One region of the Massilia sp. H6 genome, then DNA from elsewhere that is predicted to be linked to it. Evidence: predicted binding sites of a transcription regulator. Region 1 holds the regulator's gene; the other holds the start of a gene.
The links. The regulator FliA, encoded in region 1, starts transcription of late flagellar genes. The targets are predictions, from matches to a motif close to CTAAAGTTTNNNNNNNNNNNGCCGNTA.
Positions count from the first base shown of each region.

Region 2: NRS07_RS06875 (flagellar protein FliT) is a predicted target of FliA. The motif match lies at 5,523-5,549, and genes of this name have one in related genera.

Region 1 is NZ_CP103371.1:3,423,239-3,437,959, reverse strand. Features, by position in the region: gene nhaA (Na+/H+ antiporter NhaA) at 1-333, shown strand, start outside; gene NRS07_RS15450 (TrkH family potassium uptake protein) at 335-1,663, shown strand; gene NRS07_RS15445 (TrkA family potassium uptake protein) at 1,653-2,357, shown strand; gene flhB (flagellar biosynthesis protein FlhB) at 2,470-3,660, shown strand; gene flhA (flagellar biosynthesis protein FlhA) at 3,660-5,786, shown strand; gene flhF (flagellar biosynthesis protein FlhF) at 5,956-7,344, shown strand; gene NRS07_RS15425 (antiactivator of flagellar biosynthesis FleN protein) at 7,337-8,164, shown strand; gene NRS07_RS15420 (RNA polymerase sigma factor FliA) at 8,233-8,961, shown strand; gene NRS07_RS15415 (flagellar motor protein) at 8,943-9,686, shown strand; gene motD (flagellar motor protein MotD) at 9,702-10,460, shown strand; gene NRS07_RS15405 (hypothetical protein) at 10,521-11,018, shown strand; gene NRS07_RS15400 (M35 family metallo-endopeptidase) at 11,094-12,212, opposite strand; gene NRS07_RS15395 (M35 family metallo-endopeptidase) at 12,435-13,472, opposite strand; gene NRS07_RS15390 (bifunctional diguanylate cyclase/phosphodiesterase) at 13,791-14,721, shown strand, end outside.
Region 2 is NZ_CP103371.1:1,539,537-1,554,257, forward strand. Features, by position in the region: gene NRS07_RS06845 (DUF692 family multinuclear iron-containing protein) at 1-492, shown strand, start outside; gene NRS07_RS06850 (DUF883 family protein) at 489-773, opposite strand; gene NRS07_RS06855 (RNA-binding S4 domain-containing protein) at 908-1,120, opposite strand; gene fumC (class II fumarate hydratase) at 1,187-2,584, opposite strand; gene NRS07_RS06865 (FimV family protein) at 2,674-3,738, shown strand; gene NRS07_RS06870 (HDOD domain-containing protein) at 4,134-5,105, shown strand; gene NRS07_RS06875 (flagellar protein FliT) at 5,191-5,472, opposite strand; gene NRS07_RS06880 (bifunctional 2-polyprenyl-6-hydroxyphenol methylase/3-demethylubiquinol 3-O-methyltransferase UbiG) at 5,616-6,233, shown strand; gene NRS07_RS06885 (CsbD family protein) at 6,305-6,481, shown strand; gene NRS07_RS06890 (AI-2E family transporter) at 6,545-7,663, opposite strand; gene NRS07_RS06895 (CsbD family protein) at 7,842-8,060, shown strand; gene NRS07_RS06900 (S9 family peptidase) at 8,149-10,380, opposite strand; gene NRS07_RS06905 (MATE family efflux transporter) at 10,453-11,889, opposite strand; gene NRS07_RS06910 (hypothetical protein) at 12,061-12,378, shown strand; gene NRS07_RS06915 (lipid II flippase Amj family protein) at 12,607-13,410, shown strand; gene NRS07_RS06920 (hypothetical protein) at 13,475-14,272, shown strand; gene NRS07_RS06925 (hypothetical protein) at 14,405-14,721, shown strand, end outside.

The DNA.
Region 1 (14,721 bases):
GTCGGCATTTTCCTGTTCAGCTACGCAGCGGTCGTGGCCGGCATTTGCCGCCTGCCGCTTGACCTTGCGTGGAAGCACGTCCTGGGTGCTGGCTTGCTCGGCGGTATCGGCTTTACCATGTCGATCTTCATCACCAACCTGGCATACCCGGGCGAAGCGGGGGTGATCAATGCATCGAAGATGGCGATTCTGCTCGCGTCGCTCGTGGCTGGCGTGCTCGGCTTTACCTGGCTGAAACTGTTCGGTGCGCCGCTGGCATCCGATCTGGATACCGACACCATGGACTTCGACGACGAACCACTGCCCAAGAAGCACAAGCTGGACATGCATTGACATGAAGGCGATCCTGCATCCGGCCAGGGCGGTGACACTTGCCTTCCTGTCCGTGATCCTGCTCGGCACCATCGTGTTGATGCTGCCAGCGGCGCATGCCGGCGGCAGCGGCGCGCCCCCGATGGTGGCGTTTTTCACCGCGGTGTCGGCGGTATGCGTCACCGGCATGGTGACGGTCGACACCGGCACCTACTGGAGCACCTTCGGCCAGGCGACCATCATGGTGCTGTTCCAGATGGGCGGCTTCGGCATGATGACGGCCGCCACCTTGCTCGGCCTGATGGTGAATCGCTCGCCACGCTTGCGCACGCGCCTGATGACGCAGACCGAAACGCGCTCGCTCGGGCTGGGCGACGTGCGCAGCGTGGCCAAGGTGGTGCTGGCCATGACCCTGCTGTGCCAGTGCGTGATCGCAGCCTTGCTCTGCCTGCGCCTGCGCTTCGGGCACGGACTCGACTGGCAAGAGGCGGCCTGGTCCGGGTTGTTCCACGCGGTCTCGGCATTCAATAATGCCGGCTTTTCGATCCATGCCGACAGCCTGACGCGCTATGCGGGCGATGCCCTGATCCTGGTCCCGATCCTGCTGGGCTTTCTCGTTGGCGGCATCGGTTTCCCTATCTTGCACGACTTGCGGCTACGGCTGCGCGATCCCCGCCACTGGTCGCTACACACCAAGCTCACGCTCGCCGGTACGCTGGTGCTGCTGGTGGGCGGATTCTTCGGGATCTTGCTGTTCGAATGGGACAATGCCAATACGCTCGGACCGCTGGCCGTCGGCGAAAAACTGCTCAACAGTTTCTTCATGTCGGCCGCGGCCCGTACCTCGGGCTTCAATACCGTGGACATCGCGGCCCTGACCCAAGAAACCTGGGCCTTGCACTACTTCTTGATGTTCATTGGCGGCGGCAGCGCCAGTACCGCCGGCGGCGTCAAGGTCGCCACCGTCGTGGTGCTGTTCCTGCTGGTGGTGGCCGAAGCGAAGGGCCACAGCGATACCGAGGCCTTCGGCCGCCGCGTTGGCGCCTCGGCCCAGCGCCAGGCCATCACGGTGCTGGTGATCGGCAGCGTGCTGGTGGTGCTCGGCACGCTGACGCTGCTGCGCCTGACCGATTTTCCGACCGATCAGGTGATTTTCGAGGTGATCGCGGCGTTCAGCACGGCAGGCTTGTCGACAGGTATTACCGCGCAATTGCCGGTGGCGGCGCAGCTGGTGCTGCTGTTGTTGATGTTTTTTGGCAGGGTAGGGACGATCACGCTGGCGACGTCCCTGGTCATGGGGGCGAGACGCATGCCTTATCGTTATCCGGAGGAGCATCCAATTGTTGGGTAGAATTTTCACAGAGCAGTTTGCGTTCTCGGCAAGCGACAGTGTGGTCGTCATCGGCCTTGGCCGCTTCGGGGGCGCCGTCGCCCAGTCGCTGGTGCGGCTGGGACACGACGTCATGGGCATCGACCACAAGGAAGAGCTGGTGCAGGTCTGGGGCGACCGCCTGACCCATGCGGTACAGGCCGACTCGACCAACGAGAACGTCATGTTGCAGCTCGGCGTGGCCGATTTTTCCCACGCCATCGTCGCGATCGGCTCGGACCTTGCCGCCAGCCTGATGACGCTGATGGTGTTGACCGAACTGGGCATCAAGGATATCTGGGTCAAGGCCATGACGCCCGAGCACGGCCAGATCGCCCAGCGCATCGGCGCCCACCATGTGGTCTATCCCGAGGCCGACATGGGCGCCCGGGTAGCCCACCTGATCACGGGTCGCATGATGGATTTCATCGAGTTCGAAGACGGCTTCGCGATTGCCAAGATCCACGCGCCGGCCGACACGCACGACAAGACGCTGGCCGAAGCGCACGTGCGCTCGCGCTTTGGCGTCACGATCGTGGGCGTCAAGCGCGCCAACGAAGACTTCCAGCATGCGCTGCCCGATACCCGCATCCGCGGTGCCGACCTGCTGATCGTGTCGGGGCCAACCCGCAAGATCGAAGAATTCGCGGCCGGCCCACGCAAGGGACGCTCGTAGCTTGCGCCGACAAGCACGTAAATAGAGGGTGTTTCATCGCCTGTTTCACGTCTAGCCGTACGGCAACACCTGCGATAATCCTGTACTTGGTGGTAATCAACAGGAGCGGTGGATGTCGGAAGACAGCGATGCGGAGAAAACTGAACCGGCTTCACCCAGGAGGCTCGAGAAAGCCCGTGAGGATGGCGACGTTCCCCGCTCGCGCGAACTGGCGACCTTTACCGTCCTGATGACCGCGGGCGCCGGCCTGTACATCACCGGCGGCACCCTGGCCGGCAAGCTCGGCGAAACCCTGCATTCCGGCCTCTCGCTCGACCGCGAGCAGGTATTTAACCCGCAAGTGCTGATCGAACGCATCACGACCGACCTGGTGGGCGTGCTGCTGGCCTGCCTGCCACTGGCCGGCCTGATCATGCTCGTCGCGCTGGCCTCGCCGCTGCTGATCGGCGGCTGGCTGTTCTCGGCCAAGGCCTTCATGCCCAATTTCGGCAAGCTCAACCCGGCCAAGGGAATCGGCAACATGTTTTCCACCAATGCCCTGGTCGAGCTGCTCAAGGCCGTCGCCAAGACCCTGGTGGTGGGCGCCGTGGCCTGGGTGGTGATCATGGGCCAGAAAGATGCGGTGCTGGGCCTGGCGGTCGAGCCGCTCAATGCCGGCAGCGCCCACGTGGGTGAAATGGTGGGCAAGGCCTTCTTGTTCATCACCGGCGCGCTGGGCGTGATCGCGGCCATCGACGGCCCGTGGCAGCTGTGGCACTACGGCGACAAGCTCAAGATGACGCGCCAGGAAATGATCCAGGAATCCAAGGAATCGGACGGCAATCCCGAGATGAAGGGCAGGATTCGCCAGCTCCAGCGCGAAATGGCACGCGGTCGCATGATGCAGAATGTCCCTACCGCGGATGTGATCGTCACCAACCCGACCCACTATGCGGTGGCGCTGAAGTATGCCGACGGCCAGAAGGGCGCGCCGCGCGTGGTGGCCAAGGGTATCGACGAGGTGGCGGCGAAGATCCGCGAACTCGGTCTTGAACACAAGGTGACCCTGCTGGAAGCCCCGGCACTGGCCCGTGCGCTCTACAAGCACACCGACATCGACGAAGAAATCCCGGAAAAACTGTTCTCGGCGGTGGCCGAAGTGCTGGCCTATGTCTACCAGCTGCGCGCCTACAAGACCGGCGACGGCGAGTACCCGGATCGTCCGCGCAAGCTGGCGGTGCCGCCGGAGATGGACCCCAACGACCCGGCCTACCAGGGCCCAGGCGCAGCGTCGCCAGGTAGCAATAACGGAGCACTGCACTAATGAACAGCATCAGACTGCCGGCATGGATGAACGGACTGAGCAAGAGCGGCAACGCGCTGGCCGCGCCTTTGCTGATCATCGTGCTGCTGGCGATGATGATCCTGCCGCTGCCGGCCTTCGCCCTCGATGTGTTCTTCAGCTTTAACATCGCGCTGTCCGTGATCGTGCTGCTAACCGCGCTGTACACGGTCAAGCCGCTCGACTTCATGGCGTTTCCGGCAATCTTGCTGGTCTCGACGATGCTGCGCCTGTCGCTCAACGTCGCATCCACCCGCATCGTGCTGACCGAGGGTCACACCGGCGGCGCGGCGGCCGGCAAGGTAATCGAGGCCTTCGGCCACTTCCTGATCGGCGGCAACTACACGGTCGGTATCGTCGTGTTCATCATCCTGACCATCATTAACTTCTCGGTGGTTACCAAGGGTGCCGGCCGTATCGCCGAAGTCGGTGCGCGCTTCGCGCTCGACGCGATGCCGGGCAAGCAGATGGCGATCGACGCCGACCTCAATGCCGGCCTGATCGGAGAAGAAGATGCCCGCAAGCGGCGCCGGGAAGTGTCGCAAGAAGCCGAGTTCTACGGCGCGATGGACGGTGCCTCGAAATACGTCAAGGGCGATGCCATTGCCGGCATCATGATCACCGTGATCAACATCATCGGCGGCCTGATCATTGGTGTCGTGCAGCACGACATGAGCGTGGCCAAGTCGGCCGAGGTCTATACGCTGCTGGCCATCGGCGATGGCCTGGTGGCCCAGCTGCCGTCGCTGATCATCTCGATCGCGGCCGGTATGGTGGTCTCGCGGGTGGCCAACGACGACGACATCAGCACCCAGCTGACCACCCAGCTGCTGGCCCGTCCGGAAGCGCTCTACATCACCGGCGGCATCATCCTGGCACTGGGCATGATCCCGGGCATGCCGAACCTGGTGTTCCTGTTGCTGGGCGCCATCTTGCTCGGCGGCGGCTACCTGATCGCCAAGCGCCGCAAGGAAGCACCGGCCCTGGAGGCGGCCGCGGCGGCGGAAGCGGCAGCCGCGGCCAATGGCGGCGGCGCCGGTGGCGCCGGCGCGCCGGCCGAGTCCGAAGAAGCAACCTGGCAGGATGTCATGGCGGTCGATACGCTCGGCCTGGAAGTCGGCTACCGCCTGATTCCGCTGGTGGACAAGACCCAGGGCGGCGAGCTGCTCAAGCGCATCAAGGGCATCCGCAAGAAGTTCGCCCAGGAAGTCGGCTTCTTGGCGCCGCCGGTCCACATCCGCGACAACCTGGAGCTAAAGCCCTCGGCCTACCGCATCACGCTCAAGGGGGTAGAAGTAGGCGCCGGCGAGGCCATGAACGGGCAGTTTTTGGCGATCAACCCCGGCATGGCCAGCGGCACGCTGCCGGGCCTGGTGACGGTGGACCCGGCCTTTGGCCTGCCGGCTACCTGGATCGACGCCAGCCTGCGCGACGAGGCGCAGAGCATGGGCTATACCGTGGTCGATGCCGGCACCGTGGTCGCGACCCACCTGAACCATCTGATTACGACCCACGCCTCGGAGCTGCTGGGCCGCATGGAAGTGCAGGCGCTGCTCGACCATCTGGGCAAGGAAACCCCGAAGCTGGTGGAAGACCTGGTGCCCAAGGTGGTGTCGCTGTCGACCCTGCAGAAGGTGCTGCAGAACCTGCTGCAAGAAGGGGTGCACATCCGCGACATGCGCACCATCATCGAGGCGCTGTCGGAATTTTCGACCCAGACCCAGGACCCGAACGAGCTGACCGCCATGGTGCGCGTGGGCCTGGGCCGTGCGATCGTGCAGCAGCTGTTCCCGGGCATGAACGAATTGTCCGTCATGACGCTCGACAACCGCCTCGAGCGCCTGCTGATGCAAGCCATGGGCACTGGCGGCGACGGCGCCGGCATCGAGCCCGGCCTGGCCGACACCATCGCCCAGCAGGCAGCCAGCGCCGCCCAGCAGCAGGAAGAGCTGGGCCTGTCCCCGGTGCTCCTGGTGCCGGCCCCGCTGCGGGTGCTGCTGGCGCGCTTCCTGCGCCGCGCTGTGCCGCAGCTAAAGGTGCTGTCGCATAACGAGATTCCCGAAACCAAGACGATTCGGGTGACCAGCCTGGTGGGTGTGCCAATGTAAGCCGTGGCGGGGCGGCGCGCCACCCCTCTCGTTGTAATTTGAAATAGACCCATTTCCCCTCGTTCCTCCGCTGATGGTTTCCGCACGGCATCGCCAATAATACTGACTATGGACGGGCGCTTTCGCCTGCAGCAGACCTAGAACAGACCAGTGAAGTGCGGAGAATAAGATGAACGTGAAGAAATTTACAGCGGCTAGTTCCCGGGAGGCGTTGCGCAAGGTGCGCGAGGCGCTCGGCCCGGACGCGGTCATCCTGTCCAACCGCCCGGTCGACGGCGTGGTCGAGATCCTGGCGCTGGACAACGATGACGTTGCCTCGTTGTCTGCTCCGAGCGTCGAAGACACGCCGCCGCCGTTCGGCGCCTTCGACAACGATTTCGACCCGGAGCCGGTGTTCTCCCGCGCCGCGGCGGCGTTTGCCCCTGCGTTTGCCGCGCCCGAGCGCCGCGCCGCTGCCGCCGAGGTCGTTCCGCCTACCTACGCCAACCGCCGCGCCCCGGCCCCGGAAGCCACCATCGACATGGCCGCCATGACGTCGATGATGAGCGCCGCGATCTCGCAGGCCAAGGAATCGGCGGCCGCCGAGATGAGCGGCATGATGAGCGAGATCCGCGCCATGCGCGGCATGATGGAATCGCAGCTGGCCGAGCTGTCGTGGAACAGCACCACCCAGCGCGAGCCGCACAAGACAGCGGTGCTGCGCGACATGCTGGCTGCCGGTTTCTCGGCGACGCTGGCGCGCTACCTGGTCGACAAGATGCCGGCCACGAAAGACGCCGCCGAGGCACTGCGCTGGATCAAGACCGTCCTTGCCCGCAACCTGACCACCATCGCCAACGAAGACGACCTGCTCTCGCGTGGCGGCGTGTTCGCCCTGGTCGGCCCGACCGGCGTGGGCAAGACCACCACCACCGCCAAGCTGGCCGCGCGCTGCGTGATGCGCCATGGCGCCGACAAGCTGGCCCTGATCACCACCGATGCCTACCGTATCGGCGGCCACGAGCAGCTGCGCATCTACGGCAAGATCCTGGGCGTGATGGTGCACTCGGTGAAGGACGAAGCCGACCTGCGCATTGCCCTGAAAGAGCTCAAGAACAAGCACACCGTGCTGATCGACACCATCGGCATGTCGCAGCGCGACCAGATGGTGACCGAGCAGGTGGCCATGCTCAGCGGATCGGGCGCCGACGTCAAACGCCTGCTGTGCCTGAACGCGACCTCGACCCACGAGACCCTCAACGAAGTGGTGCGCGCCTACCAGGGCAGCGGCCTGGCCGGCTGCATCATGACCAAGCTCGACGAAGCCGCCTCGATCGGCAACGTGCTCGACGTCGTGATCCGCCAGAAGCTGAACCTGCACTACATCTCGAACGGCCAGCGCGTGCCGGAAGACCTGCACCTGGCCGACCGCGCCATGCTGGTCGATCGCGCCTTCCGCGGCAAGGCCGCTGGCAACACCCTGGCCGACGCCGACCTGCCGCTGGTGCTGGCCGCTGCCGGCGCCAACGCGGGCAACCTGCATAACGACCGCAGCCTGCGCGAGGTGTCCCTTGGCTAGTTTCGATTTCGACCAGGCCGAAGGCCTGCGCCGCATGCTGCAGGGCCCGCGCCCGCGCATCGTCACTTTTCTTTCTGCCACCCCCGAAGACGACAAGGGCGCAATGCTGGTCAACCTGGGCGCCTCGCTGGCCCAGCTGGGCAACGAGGTGCTCATCGTCGATGCCTGCGAACGCGAATATGGCGTTGCGCGCCGCCTCGGCATCCAGCGCGCCGCCACGCTGGCGCACGTGGCGCGCCAGGAGTGCGGCCTGAACCAGGTGCTGCACGCGGTCCCGCAGGGCTTCTCGGTCGCCTCGCTCGGCCTGGCCCAGCGCTCGGAAGGCGATGCCGATGCGCGCCGCCTGGCCAAGACCTTCGACGTGCTGGTCAAGCAGGCCGGCATCGTGATGGTAGACGGCGAGCTCGGGCCGGACGGCGAATTGCCGCTGCCGCTGATGGCGGCCTCGGAGATCGTGGTCCAGGTCGGGACGTCCGCCACCTCGATCACGAATGCCTACGCGCTGATCAAGCATTTGTCGCAACAGCTCGGCCGCCGCCCGTTCGGCATCCTGGTGACCGGTGCGACCGAGGCGGAAGCCAAGGTGGTATACGATAATATGTCAACCGCGGCAACACGCTACCTGGCGGTGACGCTCAATTCGATGGGCGCGCTCCCGGCCGACGAATACCTGCACCGCGCCGCGCGCCTGGGACGGTCGGTGGTCGATGCCTTCCCGCTGGCGGGTGCATCGGTGGCGTTTCGCCAGCTGGCTGGCAAGTTCGCGCTGCACGCGCTGCCGCAGGCGGTCCGGGGAGGCGGTACGCAGTTCGGGGCCTAGTCCGGCTTGTAACCCCTGGCTCACCAGCCCCGTAAAGAAGAATAGACAAAAGAATAGACAGCGAGCGCATGTACACGGTCAAGGGAATAACGGACAAGAACCATCTACTGACGGAGCACATGCCGTTGGTGAAGCGTCTTGCCCACCACATGAAGGCCAAGCTGCCGCCTTCGGTGGAAGTTGATGACCTGATACAGGCCGGGATGATCGGCCTGCTCGACGCGATCAACCGCTACGAGGACAACCACGGCGCCCAGTTCGAGACCTATGCGGTGCTGCGTATTCGCGGCGCCATGCTCGACGAACTGCGCAGCAGCGACTGGATGCCGCGCAGTACGCGCCAGAACATGCGCAAGGTAGAAGCCGCGATGGAAGCGCTGCAGCAGCGCCTCGGGCGCCCGGCCAGCGAATCCGAGATCGCCAAGTCGCTCAAGATGTCGCTCGAGGACTACCAGGACATCCTGGGCGACGGCGGCGGCCACCAGCTGCTGTACTACGAAGACTTCCATGCCGACGAGGGCAGCGACAACTTCCTCGACCGCTATGCGGTGGACGATGCCGATCCGCTGCGGGCGCTGCTCGATACCGACTTCCGCCAGGCCGTCATCGACGCCATCGACCGGCTGCCGCCGCGCGAGAAAATGCTGATGGGCCTGTACTACGAAGAAGAACTCAACCTGAAGGAAATCGGCGCGGTCATGGGCGTGAGCGAATCGCGCGTGTCGCAGCTGCACACCCAGGCGGTGTCGCGGCTGCGTGCCTCACTCAAGGAGCAATTGTGGACTGGGCCAGCGTAGCCGGGCTCGCGCTCGCGCTCGCGGGCATCCTGGTTGGCCACACGCTCGATGGCGGACGCTTTGCGTCGCTGGTCCAGCCGGCCGCCTTCGCCATTGTGGTGGTCGGCACCTTTGGCGCGGTGCTGCTGCAAAGCGAAACCCGCAGCTTCCTGCAAGGCCTGCGCATGCTGCGCTGGGTGTTCTTTCCGCCCAAGTCGGGCCGCGACAAGCTCTCGCGCGAGATCGCCTTGTGGAGCCTGACGGCGCGCCGCGATGGCCTGCTCTCGCTCGAGCAGTACATGGGGACCAAGGACAAGTTCATCCAGAAAGGCTTGCGCCTGGTAGTGGACGGCATCAATCCGGACAAGATCCGCAGCCTGCTCGAGAGCGAGATCAACGCCTACGAATTTTCTCAGCGCCAGGCCGCGCGCATCTGGGAATCAGCGGCCGGCTACGCGCCGACCATCGGCATCCTGGGCGCCGTGCTGGGCCTGATTCATGTAATGGAAAACCTGTCGGATCCGGCGCGCCTGGGCTCGGGCATCGCGGTCGCTTTCGTGTCGACCGTGTACGGCGTGGGATTGGCCAATCTGTTCTTCTACCCGGTCGGAAACAAGCTCAAGGCCATCGTCACGGACAAGGTGACGCAGTACGAAATCCTGGCCGAAGTCTTCCATGACCTGGCCAGCGGCGACCACACCCGCGTAGTCGACGAGCGGGTAGCGTCGCTGCTCGCGCGCCACTAGCGCGCGGCTGATCCCATGGCGCGCAAACGCTACGATGAATCCTCCGGCGCCGGCGAGCACCATGAGCGCTGGCTGATCTCGTACGCCGACTTCATCACGCTGCTGTTCGCGTTCTTCGTCGTCATGTACGCCATCTCGATCGTCAACGAGGGCAAGTATGCGGTGCTGTCCGACGCGCTGGGCAACGCCTTTGGCGGACGCGGCGCGGCGCAGCAGGTCAATACCCACGTGGAGCCGGTGCTGCCGCTGTCGCACATCGTCAACCGCAAGCGCGCGGAAGCGGCGCGGCGCGAGCGCGAACGCTTGCAGGCGCTGGCCGAGAACCTGTCGGCCACCTTGCTGCCGCTAATGAAATCGGGGCAGGTGCGGGTAACGCAAAATGCGCGCGGCATCGGCATCGAGATCAATGCCAGCGTGCTGTTCGAACAGGGCGAAGCGGTGCTGCACCGCGACGCGCGCGAGGTGCTGCGCCAGGTGGCAGACCTGCTCAAGGACCATCCGCACCGGATCGAGGTCGAAGGTCACGCCGACGACCTGCCGATCGCGACGCCGCAGTATCCGTCGAACTGGGAACTGTCGGCAGTGCGCGCGGCCAGCGTGGTACGCTTGTTCATCGAGGGCGGTGTTGCGGCGCCACGGCTGTCTGCCATCGGGCATGGCTCGACGCGGCCGGTGGCGCCCAACGACAGCCCGGTCAACCAGGCGCGCAACCGGCGCGTTGCTGTCATGATCCTGGCCTCGGCGCCGGAACCCCTGGCGCCAGGCCTGCAATAGGCGCATGAAATAAAATTTCGTTTTTGCCGTCTGTTTGAAATATTCTTTCAAGGAGTACGAATGCATGTCAAACGCTTCCTTCCGCTGTCCTTTCTCGTACTCGGTGGCCTGGTGAGTGCCGTCGGCGCGGTCGAAAAAGACGCGGCAGTACGCCACCGGCTCGAGGTCGAGACCACCGGCGGCAAGGTGCAGGTGCGGCTGACGGTCGAGAACGGTGGCGAGAGCACGATCTACGTGCCGCGCGAAGTCGCCGCCGGCGACGAGCTCACCGGGCGCCGCTTCGAGGTGCGCGAAGTCGTCGGCGGCAAAGCGGGCAAGCCGCTCGACTACACCGGCATGATGGTCAAGCGCGGCGCGCTCACGGCGCAGGATTACCATCCAGTGGCGCCGCACACGATGCACACGAATACCATCGACATCACCCCAAGCTATGCCTTCAGGCAGGGCCGGGGCAACTATCAGATCGACTACGACGGGCCGTGGCTGGCCGACCTGGCGCAGCTGGACGCGGTGCAGCACAGTCCGGCGCCGCCGGTGCGCTTTGGTTTCAGCCGTTGATACGGAATATCGACGCAAGTCGATGCGTCCGCCCGTGGTGCGGCAAGGTTCACCGCACCACGGGGTGGTCCATGCTTAATTCAATGCCGGCGTATTTTCCGCAAAATACTCGTGCGAGTCGGCGTTGTCCACGGCCTGGGCCGGATTGCTGATCGCCAGGTTGGCCGCGCCGGTCTGGCCATACACGTGGTCATCGGTGCCGGCCACCACGTTGAAGTGGCTCATCTCGTGCACCAGCGTGCCGCCCTTGGAATCGGTGCCGGTCATCGGCGCGGTCCAGAACGCCTTGCATACGTAGATCTTGTACGGCTGGGTTGGATACACGTAGGCATAGTAATTCTGGTTGCAGCCGCAATCGACCACCACCGGCTTGTTGGCGAAGGCATCCTTGATGGCGGCGAAGTGCGCCTTGACGGTGGCTACGCGGCTGCTGTTGTTGGCGCCGAACCACTTGGTGTAGCGGGTGCCAATGACGCCGTTCTGCATATAGGTGTCGCTGCTGTTGGCCATGTTGGTGCCGGCCGCCATTGCCGAGGCGATGGTGCTCTGCTGCGAAGTAGTGCACTTGCTGTAGCTCAGGCTGGCCGTTGACGGCTGTTCGGCGGCGCGCTTCATCGCTTCGATGTCGAGCATGGTCTGCGACTTCTCGCCGCGCGGCACGCGGCCGTCGATCCAGATCGAGGCCGGCGCCGAGACCAATGCATTGTCGGCGCTGGTGGCGTCGCGGGCGGCGGCGCCCGCGCGGCCATTGGCTTGCGGGCTATCCAGGAACAGCTGGGGCGAGACGGTCTTGTAGCTGATCTGGTAATCGCCGCTGACGCTCATGTCGTACAGGCCGGACAGTTCCACCTTGACGGTATGCGAAGCGCCCGGCTTGAGCACGAAATAATCGCTCCTGGTTGGCGCCGCGCGCTTGATGTGGGCGCCGAGGTAGGGCACCGGCTCACCGTCGCGCTTGACATCGAACAGCGCTTCCTCGATGCCGCTGAACGGGGTGCGCGATTTCAGGATGTAGTGCGGCGTGTCGGACGCATTGGTGATGGTGACCTTCACCACCACGTCGTCTTCCTTGCCCAGCGTGTTCTTGTCGGGCACGACGCTGACCGTCACGCCCTGAGGTGCGGCCATTGCGCCACAGGCCACCATCAGCGTTGCTGCGCCCACTGCCGATTTCACGATGCCATTCCAGATCATATGCATTCTCCGTATGAAAATAGTTATGTGGCCTGACTTCGGCCTTATCGAGTTACTCCGATAACATGGCGTTAACTCAACTGCATAGTCTCGAAACGATGAGCAGGTGTAAAGACGATTCGTAACGAACGCACCAATTTTTGTTAAATCTCAACAGCGCATTCAACGGCTCTATCGTGCGCTGGAAATTTGTCAGTACAAGTGCTAGAAATTGCTAATCGTCTATTGCTGCGGGGGCGAATTCTCCCCGAAATATTCATGGGAATCGGCGTTGTTGGCCGCGCGCGCCGGGTCGGTGCGCGCCAGTTCGGTCGCCCCCGATTGCCCGTACACATGGTCGTCGGTGCCGGCCACCACGTTGAAGTGGCTCAGCTCGTGCAACAGGGTGCCGCCGCGCGAATCGGTGCCGGTCAGGGGGGCGCTCCAGAAGGCCTTGCAGACATAGATCGTGTAGGGCTGGGCCGGGTACACATAGGCGAAATACGTGGCGTTGCAGCCGCAGTCTATGGTCAATGGCTTGGTCTCGAAGGCATCGCGGATTGCCGCGAAGTTCTTCGTGACCCTGGTTGCGCGCGCAGGCTCATGCGCGCCGAACCAGGTGGCATAGCGGGTGCCATGGCTGCTACCAGCGCTCAGGTAGGCATGTCCATCGACCGTCATCGCGCGTCCGGCATCGACTGCCGCGGCCAGTTGTTCTTGCTGGGCATTGGAACATTTTTTGAACGCCAGCCCGTTGCCGGCGGCGGCCTCTTTGGCAGGGGGGCGGGCGCCGCGTGGCAGGCGGGCGTCGATCCAGATACTGGCCGTATTCGACGCCAGCGTCCCGGTGACCATGCGCGCGCTGGCGCTGCCGAACAGGCCGGCGGCGGCGGTACGATAGCGCAGGGTGTAGGCGCCGGTGACGTTCATCTCATACAGCGCCGACAACTCGACGATGCTGCTGATCGAGGCGCCCGGCTCGAGCCGCACGTAATCGTTCGGGCCGGGCGCTGGCCGCTTGGCCTCGATACCGAGGTAGGGCACCGGCTGGCCGTCGCGCTGTACCTCGAACAGCGGCGCCTGTATGCCTTCTACCGGGGTATGCCATTTCAGGATGAATTGCGGCGCCAGCCCGGTATTGGACAAGGTGACCTGGACCTGTACATCGTCGCTACGGGAAAAGCTCTGGCGCAGCGGCTCGAGCGTGACGCTGACATCCTGGGCCAGCGCCGAAAGCGAGGCAAGGGCCAGCAGGCAGGAGAGGGACGGGCGCAGTAACATGGCAAACTCCGTGTCTGAATGGGATTCGGTCCAATGTGCTGCCAGCGCCGGCGGCCTGCTTTGTGCGATCCCAAAATCTATTGGCTATTAGCAATAAACCAGACGGCGTGTATGGGGTATTTACAACAGCGCGTAGGTTCCACGCGGATCTGCTCGATTCGGTACGCATTGATTGCTATCATGGAATGACACTATCCTTGCGTAAACATTGTCGCTGGCATTCACGCTGCCGTCGCCGTACCAGCTCCTGCCATGACATTTCCCTCCAGCCCTGGATCGTCCGTTTCCCCTGCATATTCTGACTGCAGTGAAGCCGGCATGCAGAACCAGAATTACCTCGAACAAGTGATCGACGCCATGCCCGCTGGCCTGGTGGTGCTCGATGCCGGGCTGCGGGCCTGTTCGATCAACCCGATGATGGCCGACCTGCTGGGCGTGCCGGACGGTTTGCTGCGCGAACAGCGGCTCGCCCTGGGCGACCTGATCCCGTGTCCGGAGCTGGCGCGCCATGCCACCGAGGCGCTGGCCTCGGGCGAGCCGCATGACCATGTGCTGGTCACGCTCGACGGCCGCGCCGACGGGGTGCGCTATGTCGACTTTAATATCCGCCGCACCCGCAAGGACGGCGCCTGGCTGTTGCTGTTGATCGGCCAGGATATTACCTTCCACCGCAAGGCGCGCCTGCGGCTGCAGGAAAGCGAAGAATTCTTCCGGCTCACCTTTAACCAGGCCGCGCTCGGGATCGTGCTGCTCAAGGCGGACGGGCGCGTGCTGCGCACCAACAGCAAGATGTCGCAGATCCTCGGGTATTCCGAGGTCGAGCTGCTGCAGCGATTCTTCCAGCAGCTCACCAGCCCGGAAGACCTGGCCGAAGAAGAGTTGCTGATCAAGCGCTTGAAGTCGGGCGAGATCGGCGAATATCAACACGAGAAGCGGCTGCTGCGGCGCGACGGCGCCCGGGTATGGGTCAGCGTGAATGTATCTGTAATGCGCGACGCCAATGGCAGCCAGCGTTTCATCTGCGTGATCGAAGACATCCAGCGCCAGAAGCATGCCGAGGACGCGCTGCTGCGCATGGCCAACCACGACGCCCTGACCGGCCTGCCGAACCGGGTCCTGATGCAGGACCGCCTGGGCCAGGCCATCATGCATGCGCTGCGCGCCGGACGCCAGGTGGCGGTGATGTTCATCGACCTGGATCGATTCAAGCATGTGAACGACAGCCTGGGCCACGATGCCGGCGACGGCC
Region 2 (14,721 bases), 1.9 Mb from region 1:
CGCCTGGAATGGGCGGTTCACCGCGCCTGCCTGGCGCCGGACGCGGCACCGGCTTGCATCGAGGTGCTGGCGCAGCTGTCGCCGCAGGCGCTGGCCGCCGTCCGCTTCACCCTGCACCCGAGCCTGGCGCTGCTGCGTAGCCGCTGGGCAGTGGTGCCGTTATGGCAGGCGCACCAGGCCGGTGGGCCGGCGCTGCCGTCACAGGTGCAGGTGCCCTGCGTGGCGCTGGTGCTGCGGCCGCGCTGGGCGGTCCAGGTGGTGGAGCTCGATCGGCTGGAAGGTGTCGTGCTGGAGCAGTTACTGGCGGGCGCCAGTTTTGGCGAGGCGCTCGATGCCATGCTGGCCTGCGCGGCAGACGGGAAAGAAGAATCGGGCGGGGCTGCGCCGGACATTGGCGCCATGCTGCAAGGCTGGTTCAAGCTCGGCGTGGTGGTGTCGGTAGTGACGGGCCCGCAAGGCGCGGCGCCCGCCGGGGCCGGCCAGCCGGCTTAATGAAAGGCGCGCAGGATGCGCTGCTCGCCAGAGTAGATCTGGAAGCGTTCGTTGGCGGCGCGGGTGGCGGCCATCATGCGCTCGAGCTGGGCGTCTTCGAAGCGCGCCAGTTCTTCGTTGGCCGCTTCCAGGGCCAGCGCCAGCTTGGCACGGGCGTTCTGGTATAGCGCGCTGGTGTAGTGATCGGTGTTCTTGAGCAGTTCTTCGGCGTTTTCTATCACCATACGCAGATCGCCGATGAGCTGCTGTTGCGATTGCGCGCACTGGTTAGGGGTTTCCATTGCTTCACCTTTTGCCGTTGATATTTGTCGATGCCTGATGACTTAAAATATAAACAAGGAAGCCCCGTTCTGTTTGTTAGCGCGCAAACATAAGCCCGCCAATAAACCGTAATTCTGCAGCCGTCTATCGCCCTTTATTGCACGCGAATCTGTACATCGCCCAGCGTTACCAGCTGGCCGCGGCGGATCTTGGCTGTCTTGCGGAGCTCTTGCTTGCCGTCGACCGACACGTCGCCGCTGGCGACCATGTGCTTGCCGGCGCCGCCGCTGTCGGCCAGGCCTACCAGCTTGAGCAGCTGGTTGATCTCGACGAATTCTGATGTCAAATCGAAAACTATTTTTTGCATTCTATCCTCGGGCTGGGTAAGGGGGGCGTACGATTGATGAGCGCCTGGGGGGAATCGATCGTGCGCTTACTCGACCACATCGGGCCGGGTCATGTCGATTGGCACGATCCACTGATCAAATTGCTGCGCGTTGACGAAACCGGACTGCAACGCGGCCTGGCGCAGTGTCAGGCCCTCGTGCGACGCGGTCTTGGCGATCTGGGCGGCGCGATCATACCCGATGTGCGGGGCCAGTGCAGTCACCAGCATCAGCGATTTTTCCATCAGCTCGGCGATGCGATCGTGGTTGGGCTCGATACCCTGGGCGCAATGGGTGTCGAAGGAACGCATGCCGTCGGCCAGCAGGCGCGCGCTTTGCAGAAAATTATGCGCGATCATGGGCTTGAACACGTTCAGCTCGAAATTGCCCTGCGAGCCACCGACCGTGATGGCCACGTCGTTGCCGAACACCTGGCAGCACAGCATGGTCAGCGCTTCGCACTGGGTCGGATTCACCTTGCCAGGCATGATCGAGCTGCCCGGTTCGTTCTCGGGGATGCTGATCTCGCCCAGGCCCGAGCGCGGGCCCGATGCCATCCAGCGCACGTCGTTGGCGATCTTCATCAGCGCGGTGGCCAGGGTTTTCAGTGCGCCGTGGCTGGATACCAGGGCATCGTGCCCGGCCAGCGCCATGAACTTGTTCGGCGCGGTCTTGAACGCCAGTCCGGTGAGCGAGGCCAGTTCGGCGGCAATGCGCTGCGCAAAGTCGGGGTGGGCGTTCAGGCCGGTGCCCACGGCCGTGCCGCCGGCCGCCAGGGCCAGCAGGCCGGGCAAGCTGGAGCGGATCGCGCTTTCGGCAAATTCGAGCTGGGCGACATAGCCCGAGAATTCCTGGCCCAGGGTCAGCGGGGTGGCGTCCTGCAGGTGCGTGCGGCCGATCTTGACGATGTCGTCGAAGTCGCGCGATTTGCGCAGCAAGGTCGAGCGCAGCTGGCCCAGCGCCGGCAGCAGGTTTTTCGCGACGGCCACGGCCGCCGCCACGTGCATGGCAGTGGGGAAGATGTCGTTCGACGATTGCCCCATGTTGACATGGTCGTTCGGGTGCAGCAGGCGTTGCTCGCCGCGCTCGCCGCCCATGAGCTCCGAGCCGCGGTTGGCCAGCACCTCGTTCATGTTCATGTTGCTCTGGGTGCCGGACCCGGTTTGCCAGACCGCCAGCGGGAATTGGTCCGGGTGTTCGCCGGCCAATACTTCGTCGGCGGCGCGGATGATGGCGCCGGCCTTGTCGGAGGGCAGCTTGCCCAGCGAGCGGTTGACGGCGGCCGCAGCGCGCTTGACCTGGGCCAGCGCGGCGACCAGTTCCGGCGCCATGCGTTCGGTCGAAATATGGAAATGGTGTAGCGAACGCTGGGTCTGCGCGCCCCAAAGACAGTCTGCCGCTACCTCGATCGGGCCGAAACTGTCTTTTTCAATCCTGTTTTCCATGGGCATGTCCTGTCGAATGCGATACTGGGATTAAAGAGTTTATCGCAATGTCCGTTAATGACGCTTGGGCTTCATTTTTGGCGTTCGATATGGCTTGCCGCCTTTTACTGTTATTGCTGTGTACGCTGCTGGGCGCCGGGCCCGGACCGGCCCAGGCCGCCGAGCTCGGTGAGCCGCGCGTGAGCTCCTTCATCGGCCAGCCGCTGGTGGCCGATATCGAATTGATCATGCTCGAAGACGCCGCCGCGCCGGTCCGGGTGCGCCTGGCGCATCCGGACGTCTACCACGGCGCAAACGTCGGTATGCCACCCGTGTTGTCGACGCTGACATTTTCCGTGATGCGGCGCGAGGGGCGCCAGTTCCTGCACATTACCTCGCTCAAACCGGTCGAACCGGCGCACCTGCACCTGTACCTGGAGCTGGTCGACGGCGCGCAGCGCAGCGTGCGCCTGGCAACCCTGTGGCTGTCGCCCGATCCGCAGCCAGCGCCGGCGCCTTTGGTAGTGGCGGCCGTGCCGCCGGTCGTGGCCAGCGCAGCGGTACCCGAGCCGCGTCAGCTGCGGATGGAAGCGCCCGTGCCCGCGCCGGTCCGTCCACAGCCAGCCGTGGTTGCCGCGCCGCGCCTGGCCAGGGCAATCGCGCCGCCCCCAGCCAGGCCGGTGCCGGTGCCGGTGCCGGCAGCGTTGGTCGCGCTTGCACCGGCGCCCGCCGCCTGCGCGCCGCAAGCCAATCCCGAACAAAACACCTGCGCCGTGCTGGAGGCGAAGAATGCCGCGCTGCTCGGGCAGCTCGACGGGCTCGAAGACAAGGTCAAGCTGCTGCAGGTAGCGGTCGGCGCGGCACCGACCCCCGCGGCGGCGGCGGGGCCGGCCGCCGCACCGATCAAGCCGAAGAAGAACCAGCCCGCCGCGCCGCCGCAGGCCGCTACGCCATGGCTGCTGGTCGCCAGCGCCATCGCCGGCCTGCTGCTACTGATTGCCGGCGCAGTAATGCTATGGCGCCGCAGCAAGAAGGGCAAGGGTGGCGCTACGGCGCGCCATGTGGAGCCGACCGTGCCCCTGGGCGCGCGCCTGAAAGCGCGGCTGGGCGGCTTGGGCAAGACGGCAAAGGCGACGCCAGCCGCCGCCGCGCACAACTCGTCTACACAAGCTTGATTTTTACGTTATACTTAAATTGTGGTCGTTTAGATCACAAACGGCACAGAGGTCTGGCGCAGTCACCAACGATAGCGTGGCGCGGAAAGCAGACAACGTTGAAGAAACGCCTGTGTCCGGAAGCGGTTCGCATGCCAACTGCGGCAGCGAACGCCGGATGCAACCGGCAAGAGGCGACGCCAGGAGATACCTGGCGCTCGCTCTCCCTCATTCCATGTCCGAGCATCGCGCTCGGCAGTTCATGTCCGAGCATTGTGCTCGGCAGTTAGACCCAGGCGCCCGCGGGCGCCGTTGGCGTTTCCAGCCGGGTTTTCTTTGTGCTACCCCATCTGCATGACCGCCATCCTGCCCACTACCGAACGGCGCTACAATCCTGTCTATCGAAGCGGGCTAGCATGAAAAATTGGATCAATCGTTTATTGAGCAGCAGTGCAGACACCCAGGCGCAGGCGGTCGAGGCCGAGCCTGCGCATCTTGATGCCGCCAATCCGGCCGATGCCGGGCAGGTCGACGCGCTGTATTACCGTTGGCTGCTGGGTTCGGCCGGCGAGCTCGCACTGCCAGAAACCGAGCACCATATTCTCGATCAGGTGCGCAGCCTGGCGCACAGCCCTGGCCTTGCTGCCGAACTGGTGCCGCGGGTGCCGGAGCTGATCCCCAGGCTGCTGCGCAGCCTGCGCGATGACAGCGTCAGCACCGGAGAATTGGCGCAGCAGGTGGCGCAAGACGTCGTGCTGGTCGCCGATGTGCTGCGCGAAGCCAACAGCGCCTATTACCGGCCGCTGACCCCGATCAAGACCATGGATGCCGCCATCATGCTGCTGGGGCAGAATGGCTTGCGCATGCTGCTGGCCCGGGTCGCTTTTCGCCCGATCATCCGCATGCACGAGGCCGGTTTTGCGCGGCGGGTAGCGCCGCAGGTCTGGAACCATTCCGAAAAATGCGCGGTTGCCGCCAGCCTGATGGCGCCGGGACTGAGCGCCGACATTTTCTCTGCCTGCCTGGCCGGGCTGATGCAGGATGTCGGCCTGATCGTTGCCTTCCGCCTGGCCGACCGGGTTTGCCAGAATGGCAAGGTGCCGGCTTCCCCCGAATTCGGTATCGCGCTGCTGGCGTGCAGCCGGCAATTGTCGGCGGTGATCGCGGCGCACTGGGATTTTCCGGGCGAGGTCACGCAGGCTATTGCACAGGCGGGCGAACCGGACGCGTCGAACCTGGCACAGTCTCTGGCGCAGGGAGACCATATTGCCAAGCTGCGCATCCTGATCGATGCGGGAATGCTCGCGCAGGACGATGTCCTGGTCACTGAAGGATTGAACAGCTTCCAGCGGCGTTGCCTGGGAAAACTGAGCAAGCTGGAAGACTAGCGCACCAGCCGAGGCCCAACGCCATTCCGTCTTGCCCGCAATAACAAAGGCACCCGCAGGTGCCTTTGTCCGAATTGCTGGCGAATCAGTGCGCGCACAGGGCGCGGTCCAGCTGGCCCATCCACGGTTCGGTGACGTCGCGGATCGCGCGGTCGTTGGCCATCAGCTGCTTGATCAAGTCGATCTTGCGCTGGCGCTGGGCGCCTTCCAGCGCCGGCACGCCGCACAGGGCAGCAGCGGCAGTGACGCTTGCCTGCACGTTCAAGGTATCGAAAGCTGTCCAGTCGCCCGCCTGTGCCGCGCTCTTCATCTGGCCGCTTACGCCAGCGAGTTTGTCGTACATCGAGAGAACGTCGTTCGATTTCATATGAGCACCAAGGCAGGCTGCAGCGGCTGGATTGCCGGCTGTCTTCCCATTTACGGATGCGTATTCCGGAACTTTAGGGTTACGGACAAAATAATCGACATATTTTTTTCGGCGATAATACGGCATCACTCCCAGGCACGCCCATGACCCCCGACGACATCTCTCACCGCACGCTCGAGCATTACAACCTTAATGCCGAATCCTTTTTCGCCGGCACCATCGACCATGACGTGCGTCAGAACATCGATGCGCTGCTGGGCGCGATCGAGGCACCGGCGCCATTGACGCTCCTCGATCTCGGCTGCGGTCCTGGCCGCGACCTCAAGACCTTCACCATGCTTGGTCACAAAGCCATCGGCCTGGACGGCAGCGAACGCTTCGCCGAGATGGCGCGCGACTACAGCGGTTGCGAGGTCTGGTGCCAGGATTTCCTGCACCTTGACCTGCCCGCGGACACGTTCGACGGAATTTATGCCAATGCCTCGCTGTTCCATGTACCGAGCGCCGCACTACCGGCGGTGCTGGCACAGCTTCATGGCGCGCTGAAACCCGGTGGCGTCCTGTTCAGCTCGAATCCGCGCGGCGACAACCAGGAAGGCTGGAACGGTCCGCGCTATGGCAGTTATTACGACTATCCTGCCTGGGAGCGCTACCTGAGCGCTGCCGGCTTCGTTGCCCTGCATCATTACTATCGCCCGCCAGGCCTACCGCGCGAGCAGCAACCCTGGCTGGCCAGCGTATGGCGCAAGCCGAAGTGTTAAATGGCGAACGGAGCGATGCCGTGTTTGCGCCTAAGGTAGAACTTCATTCACAAGCACACGAGGTGATTGCAATGAACGAAGACCAGATCAAGGGCAAGGCCAAAGACGTCGGCGGCAAGATTCAGGAAAAAACCGGCGAAGTCACTGGCAACCGCCAGCAGCAGCGCGAAGGCATGTCCAACCAGGCCGAAGGCAAGGTGCAAGAGAAGGCCGGCGATGTGAAAGAAAGCATCAAGGGCAACCGCTGACACGCATTGATTGTTGCTACGAAAAAGCCGCGCACCGCGCGGCTTTTTCGTGGGCCGCCGCAATCAGCCCTGCGTGTGATCAAGCATGCTTCGGTCTCCCAGTACATCCTCGATGTAGAGCATCTTGACCAGCACCGCCAGGCCAGCGGCCAGCGGCGTTGCCAGGGCCACGCCCGCAAAGCCGAACAGGGTGCCGAATACCAATTGCATGACGATCACCAGTGCCGGCGGCAGGTCGACCGCCTTCGCTTCGATCAGCGGCTGCAGCACATAGCCTTCGATCATCTGGATGCCGACGAACAGCAGTAGCGTGTACAGCGCCAGGTCAGGGCTGATCGACAGCGCCAGCAGCACGGCCGGGATGCCAGCCATGATCGGGCCGAGGTAGGGAATAAAGTCGAGCAGGCCCGCGATGATGCCCAGCACCAGCGCCAGCGGTACTCCCAGCAGGCTCAGGCCGACTGAAGTCACGATGCCCACGATCAGCATGGACGCTGCCTTGCCCAGCAGCCAGCTGGACAAGGTTTGCCCCAGTTCGCGCTGCACTTCGCGTGCGCGCGGACGCTGGCTTTGCGGCACCAGCCGCACCAGCCCGTTGGTGTAGAGCTGCGGCGAGGTGGCGAAATAAATGCCGACGAACAGGATAATGATGATATTGCCCAGCGTCCCGATAACGCCGCCGAAGAACAGGCCGGCGTTGGGGACCAAAGCGCCCATCTGCTTGACGACCTGCTCGGGAGGCGGCAGCTCGGCCACGATGCGCCTCAAGATCGGGTGCTGCTGGACTTCGCTTTGCAGGCGCTCGACGGCGGCCGGGATTTCTTTCGCCAACTGGCCGGACTGTTCGGCAATCTGCGGCGCCATGGCCCAGCCGCCCACGCCAATGATCGTGCACAGCAGGGCGACCACCAGCGCCAGCGCGAGCTTGCGATTGATACGCAGCCTGCGCCCCACGATGTCGCTGAGCTTGTAGAACAGGATGGCGCACAGGATGCAGGCAAATACCAGCAGCAGCGCATCGGCTGCCAGCACCACCGCGGCCACGCCGGCGCCGAACAACACGGCAATGCCGCTGATCATGGTGGCGCGGCGTGCCACGCGGGCCTGGGACTGGGCCTGGGGCTGGGTCTGGGCCTGGGACTGGGGCAGGTCAGCGGCAAGATTGTCTTGTGGGTCGTTCATGGTTATCGGTCCGTGAGCGGGCGCGCCGCGTTGATAAAAGATTAGCATTTATCAAGCAATATCGCGCGCCGGGGCACACTCGCGCGCTATGTGCGAACGCGTACAGAAGGACACAGGCAACTAACTTATTCTGGACTCAACACATGGCCATCCGGACATGTTTTCTTAGGAGAAGACCATGAACAAAGACCAAGTTGAAGGCAAAATGAAAGACATCGGCGGCAAGATTCAGGAAGAATTCGGCGATGCAATCGATAGCCCTGAGCAAGAAGCCAAGGGCCTGGCGACCCAGGTCGAAGGCAAGACCCAGAAGAAGCTGGGCGATGTGAAAGAAGCGCTGGACGATGCGACCGATACCCGCACCACCACCACCACCACGACGACCCACCGTCCATAATCGCTGATCCAGCGATGTGCAACAGCCGCCCCAGGGCGGCTGTTGTTATTTACATGGCTGCGGCCAGCGCTTGGGGTAGCAGCCGGTCCTAGTTTGCCTGCACCCCACCCAGGTGTTTCTTGAAGAAGGCTTCGATCATCCCGTACACGTGGCGCTGGTTGACCTTGCCCGAGATGCCGTGCTTGGCGCCTGGATAGGTCATCAGGTCGAACTGCACGTTGCGCTTGACCAGTTCGTCGATCAGGCGGGTGGTGTTGGTAAACAGAACATTGTCGTCCGCCATGCCATGGACCAGCAGCAGCGGCGAAGTCATGCCATCAAGATGCGCGAATACGCCACTGCGCTGGTAGGCTTGCGGATCGGACTTCGGGGTGCCACCCACATAGCGCTCGGTATAGTGGGTGTCGTACAGTGCCCAGTCGGTCACCGGCGCAACCGACACGCCCATCGCGATCTTGCTTGATGCCGCCGCCAGCAGGCGCAGCGTCATGTAGCCGCCATAGCTCCAGCCAAACACGCCCACCCGCTTCGGATCGACAAAGCTCTGCTTCGCAAGCCAGTCGATGCCGGCCAGCTGGTCTTCGACTTCGACCTTGCCCAGGTTGTTGTAGAGGGCGTCGGTAAAGGCGCGTTCGCGGCGGCCCGAGCCGCGGTTGTCGAGGCGGAACACCACGAAGCCCTGTTGCGCCATGTACTGGTCAAAATAATTGCCCCAGGTGCGGGTGACGCGCTGCGAGTGCGGACCGCCATACGTGAACAGGAAGACCGGGTAGCGCTTGGTCGCGTCGAAATTCGACGGCTTGATGATCGAGTAGTGCAGCACCTGGCCATCCTTGGCCTTGAGCGTGCCGTATTCGGTCGGCAGGTGCTCGGCCATGTGCTTGCCATAAGGGTGGCTTGCGTTGAGTTCGTTCTTTTCGAGCCATTCCACCATGCTGCCGTCGGCGCGGCGAATCGACACCTGCGGCGGTGTCGTCGGGCTCGAATAGGTATCGACGAAAATCTTGCCGTTGCCCGAGAATGCCGCTTCGTGCCAGCCGTCGCCACTGGTAATGCGGGTCGGCGCGCCGGCATTGCTGCCGTCGAGCTTGAGTGCATAGGTCTGCTTGTCGATCATGGCGTCCTTGCCCGACGAGATGTAGAGCTTGCCGGCTGCTTCGTCGACCGCCAGGATGTTGTCCACGCCCCATTCGCCCTTCGACAACGGATACTGCAGCTTGCCGTCCAGGCCGATCAGGTAGAGATGCTTGCGGCCGCTGCGCTCGGAGGCCCAGATGAAGGCCTTCTTCTGCTTCAGGAAGCGCAGGTCGTTGTGGATCTCGACCCAGGTAGGCGAAGTTTCGCTCAGCAGCGGACGCTGGGCCAGGGTATCGACGTCCACGGCAACCAGGTCGAGGCGCTTCTGGTCGCGACTCTGGCGCTGGTACACCAGGGTCTTGGCGTCGGCGCTGAAATCGGCGCGGACCAGGTAGATGTCCTTGTCGGGACCCAGGTCGACCTTGCGCTGCTGGCCGGTAGCCGGGTCGACGATCATCAGTTCGATCAACACGTTCGGGTCGCCGGCGGCGGGGTAGTGCTGGTCGATCACTTCGGTGCGGTCGGCAAAGATCTCGAAGCGGCGCACCACCGGCACCGGGGCTTCGTCGTAGCGCCGATAGGCAATGGCGGAATCGTCCGGCGCCCAGTAGTAACCGGTGTGCTGGTCCATTTCTTCTTGTGCGACGAACTCGGCCTCGCCGTTGTGGATCGTGCCTTTGCCGTCGTGGGTCAGCTGGCGCTCGGCGCCGGTCTGCAAATCGATCACGACCAGGTTCTGGTTGCGCACGAAGGAGACGTAGCGGCCCTTCGGCGAAATCTTGGGATCGATTACATTGCCCGACGCCACCTTGCGCGGCGCGTCCGGCCGGGCGGCATCGACCAGGTAGAGGTCACCGGCGATCGGCACCAGCAGCTTCTTGCCGTCGGGCGACCAGTGATAGGTCAGGATGCCCGACAGGCCGGCGGTACGCGCGCGCTCGCGCCTTGCCTTTTCTTCCAGCGACAGTTCTTCGTTCGGCACCAGGCGCTTGGAATCGACCAGACGCTGGGTGGTCTTGGTCTTCATGTTGTATTCCCACAGGTCCTGCTGGTGCTGGTTGTCGGCACGGCCGCGCAGGAAAGTAACGCGTTCGCCGTCCGGCGACACGCGCAGGTTCTTCACGCCGGGACCGGCCAGGGCGGTGTCGCCGTAGATGCGGTCCAGCGTCAGGCGTTCGGCCGAGGCCGGAACGGCCGCGAAGGTGGCCGCGCAAGCGGTCAGGAGGAGCAGGAGAGGGCGCATGAAATGTCTCTGGTAGAAGTTAATCAGCAACAACGGCGGAACGATACCAGAGTCCCTCTTGAAAAGCTGTAATTACGTCGGCACTTTCCCGGTTGCCGCTACTGGCGCGAGCGGCGCGGCGCGGATGCGCTGGCGCGCCAGTTTCTCGAACGACCAGGTCAGGAGCACGGCCGCCACCGTCAAGGCCACGACCAGGCCGATCCAAAAACCAGTGGCTTCCATTGGCGCGCTCGGGGCCCACGCAAACCATGCCGGCGCCAGACCCAGGATATAGCCGAGCGGCAGCGATATGCCCCAGAAGGCGACCAGCTGGATGAGCATCGGCGGGCGTGTCACCTGGTAGCCGCGAATGGCCGAGGCGGTTGCGACCTGGACCGCATCGGAGAGCTGGAACAGCGCCGCGAACAGCAGCAGGTGGGCACAGGCGGCCTGCACCGCCGGGTCGGAGGTATAGGCGGCCGCAATCTCCCAGCGGAACACGGCGATGCACAGCGCCGACAGCGCGCCGAACGCGACCGACATCCCGATCCCGACCCAACCGGCAAAGCGCGCGCGCTCGGGCTGGCCTTCGCCCATCGCCTGGCCGACGCGCGTCATCATGCCGATCGATAGGCTCAGCGGCACCATGAACATCAGCGAGGCGAAGTTCAGCGCAATCTGGTGGGACGACACTGCCACCACGCCGAAACGCGCCACCAGCAGGCTGATGAGTCCAAAAGCGCTGACTTCGGCGAAATAGGTAACGCCGATCGGCAGGCCGATGCGCAGCATCTGGCCGATCGCGCGCCAGTCCGGGCCTTCCCAGCCGGTGAAAGGCGTGGTCATGCGGTAGACCGGCGACGCGCGAATCCAGAACACCATCGCGGCGAGCATCAGCCACATGCCCACCGCCGTCGATACCGCGCAGCCGACCGCGCCCAGCGCCGGGAAGCCCCAATTGCCGTACACCAGCAGCCAGTTCGAGCCCACGTTGAACAGCAGGCCGAAGATCGCGATCCACATGATGGGGATGGTCTGGTTGATGCTGGTGGTATAGCCATACAGGGCCCGGAAGCAGGCAAAGGCCGGCATGCCGAGGCTGATCACGTGCAGGAACAGCGCCGCCCGGTCGGCAACCGGCTGGTCCAGCCCGACATGGTCGAACAGCAAGGTACACACATTCGCGAACAGGCAGGCCACCAGGCCCACGAGCACGCCCTTCCACAGGGACTGGCGCACCGAATGCGGAATCTGGTCGAAGCGTGCCGCGCCGATCTCGTGCGCCACGACGGTGTTAATCGCCATCATCGTGCCCATCACGGTGACCAGCACGATGGTCCATACCGAGGTGCCGAGCGACACCGCGGCCAGCTCTTCGGCGCTGACATGCCCGGTCATGGCCACATCGGCCACCCCCATGCCCACGGTGGCCAGCTGACCCACCAGCATGGGCCAGGTCAGGCGCCAGAGCGTGGCAATTTCGGTGCGGACTGGCGAGGTGGCCGTGGCGGCGGAGGTGGCGGTGGACATGGGCAGGCGACAGATAGGAACAGCCCGCCATTTTACTGACTAAGAGCGCCTAACAAAACCCTCTAGTTGCTCAGCAGGCAACAGCCGAGTACACTGAGCCGTGCCAACCGTCCGCTTTCGGCCAGAAGCGGTCATAGCCAGAAATTTAAACGACGTTCTCAACTCGTCCCCATGAAATTGATCGATGCGATTTTCCTGTCGGCTCAGATGCCAGAAGACTCTGTCATATGCGCACGGGCGCCATTTCACCAGAGCAGTGAAGCAATGATCGTTCAGTTCGCGGACGACTTTTCGATTCCGCCGCACGTAACGCAGGAAGGCTATGCCTATTTCCTTGAGACGGACGGCGTGACAGAACTGCTTGAAATGATCAGCCAAAAGCGCAGCTCTAGAGAAACAAAGGCTGAATTTGTCTGCTACTACGCTTCATGGGATGCGTACCCGGCGTTTTACAACGATCTAGAAGACGCAGCCACGCCGACTGAATAACCGCTTCGGGTCGATTCCGGTCGGTCGTGACCGTCCGTTACTTTTCCAGCCTGACATAGTGCTATGCTGAACCGAACGGCCGGGTTCGGCCACAAGCGGACGTTTAAAGTTAACACCAGCGGGTAGATAGCAACTACCTTGACGCTGCTGCATACCTCGTAGCAAGCATGGTGATAAGATTGCAAATTATCCGCAGCAGCCTGCTTCGGTTCCAACTGAGACTGCCTCGTGGATGCACAGCTCCTCCTAATCTGTTTTCTTACGTTTGTGATCCACCTCATAGGTACCCTTGCATATTCGGTCCGGATTGCAGGGGTGCGTACGAGACGGATCGCTGTCTCTTTTGCCCTGTTCAGCATCCTGGTTCTTGTCTCACGAACCTCAAATTCTTTCCTTGGTCCTTTTTTGGCAAAGCGAGTGGAGACCAATCTCGATAGCGTGACGCACGGTGTGCTTCTCGACGATTTCCGTTGGCTCCTTGTTTCCGCCAGCCTTGCAACCATTGCAGGCGCATTTCTGATCCCAACATTTCAGCGAGTGTTTTGCCGCGCGGTGCTGCATTTTCAGGTCCACCGTTCTGTCCCCAAGCTGATCCTGCACGGGTTCTTTAAAGGCGGGCTGTCATACGTGAAGGATGTCGCCAGCGTCCCAGCTGCAAAGAACATGACCGACATTCGTTCAGGCCACGGCGTATCGATCAGGATCACCATACTCAACGTTGTGGCGACCGGGCTCTGGACTGTCGGCGTTTTCGCCTCGCTCTATGCAGGCGTCCTCGATCCTTCGGTGAGGGTAACGTCGAGTACCCTGTCTTCAATCATTAATGGCGGCGCAACGATTATGATGGCCATATTTATCGATCCCCATATGTCCGGGATGACTGACGACGTACTTGAAGGCAAAGTTACAGAGTCCCAGTTCAGGAAAGCGATCGTCTGGCTGGTTGGAAGTCGCCTGGCGGGGACAGTCCTCGCGCAAGCCTTGTTGGTGCCTGGCGCTCTGCTAATCGCTTGGGTAGCACGTGTCATTTGAACGAAGGTCTGCAATCGGCCAGAAGCAGACTATCTTTTGTGTAAAAATTTTACCTGGAGCGTAGATGGCTGATTCTTGGGACCCTGATATCGCAGCGTTAAATCTCACTCACGTCGAGAAAAATGGCTTGCAAGTTTTCCGCAACTACACCTTGGCTTTCGAAAAGAGCGCAGCCGAGCGATTCGTCAGTAAATCTAATAGAACTTACTACGACACGTCAAAGCTCAACGGGATACTTAGCCTGATTGTCGTTGAGGACGTTAGGTTTCTCCCTGTAATTGCATGCTCATTCTCCGACGAACAGCTTGAAGAAATGTTCAAAAGAGAAATCCCTTGCGGAGTCCCCGGCGGTCGATCTTCCATGCTTTCTGGATACGGTAGTTTGTCGCGGTTTTCTCAGCGGATACAGGTCGCATATGCGTTCAACTGGATCAGTGCTGACATTCTTGAAGAACTCGACAGACTTCGAAAAATTCGCAATGACACGTCTCACTCTTGGGACATAAATTCTGTCCGCGGCAAATTGGACTTGCTTATTGATGGCCGCATGACGAAAATAGAAGAGCAATTGGGCGATGGCATCAAACTGCCCGAACGGTTCTGGAATCATCTGCCGAAAGAAGCTATTTTTAGGGTCCGTCTAATTTGGCTACTCGGTCGGTGCTTTTATGAGTCGCACCTATATGCTGCGGCAATAAAACTCCGCCTGAATCCGAAATTGGCACTGTATGGAGAAGAAAAGACCAATTTACTGGCTGGTGTCGCTGCTAAGTGTTTAGAAGCGACTAAGGAAGTTATTTCAGCAACGCAGACGAACATTGCGCTCAACCCGGCCGCGCCGGCCCGTAGCACACCGGTTTAGCGGGAAGATTGAGTCGACTGCCCAGCAATTCCCACAGTCCGCTTTGGGTCGTTAGCGGACGCTACAATAGGTCCGCATTCGGCCAGAAGCGGTCATAGCCAGAAATTTAAACGACGTTCTCAACTCGTCCCCATGAAATTGATCGATGCGATTTTCCTGTCGGCTCAGATGCCAGAAGACTCTGTCATATGCGCACGGGCGCCATTTCACCAGAGCAGTGAAGCAATGATCGTTCAGTTCGCGGACGACTTTTCGATTCCGCCGCACGTAACGCAGGAAGGCTATGCCTATTTCCTTGAGACGGACGGCGTGACAGAACTGCTTGAAATGATCAGCCAAAAGCGCAGCTCTAGAGAAACAAAGGCTGAATTTGTCTGCTACTACGCTTCATGGGATGCGTACCCGGCGTTTTACAACGATCTAGAAGACGCAGCCACGCCGACTGAATA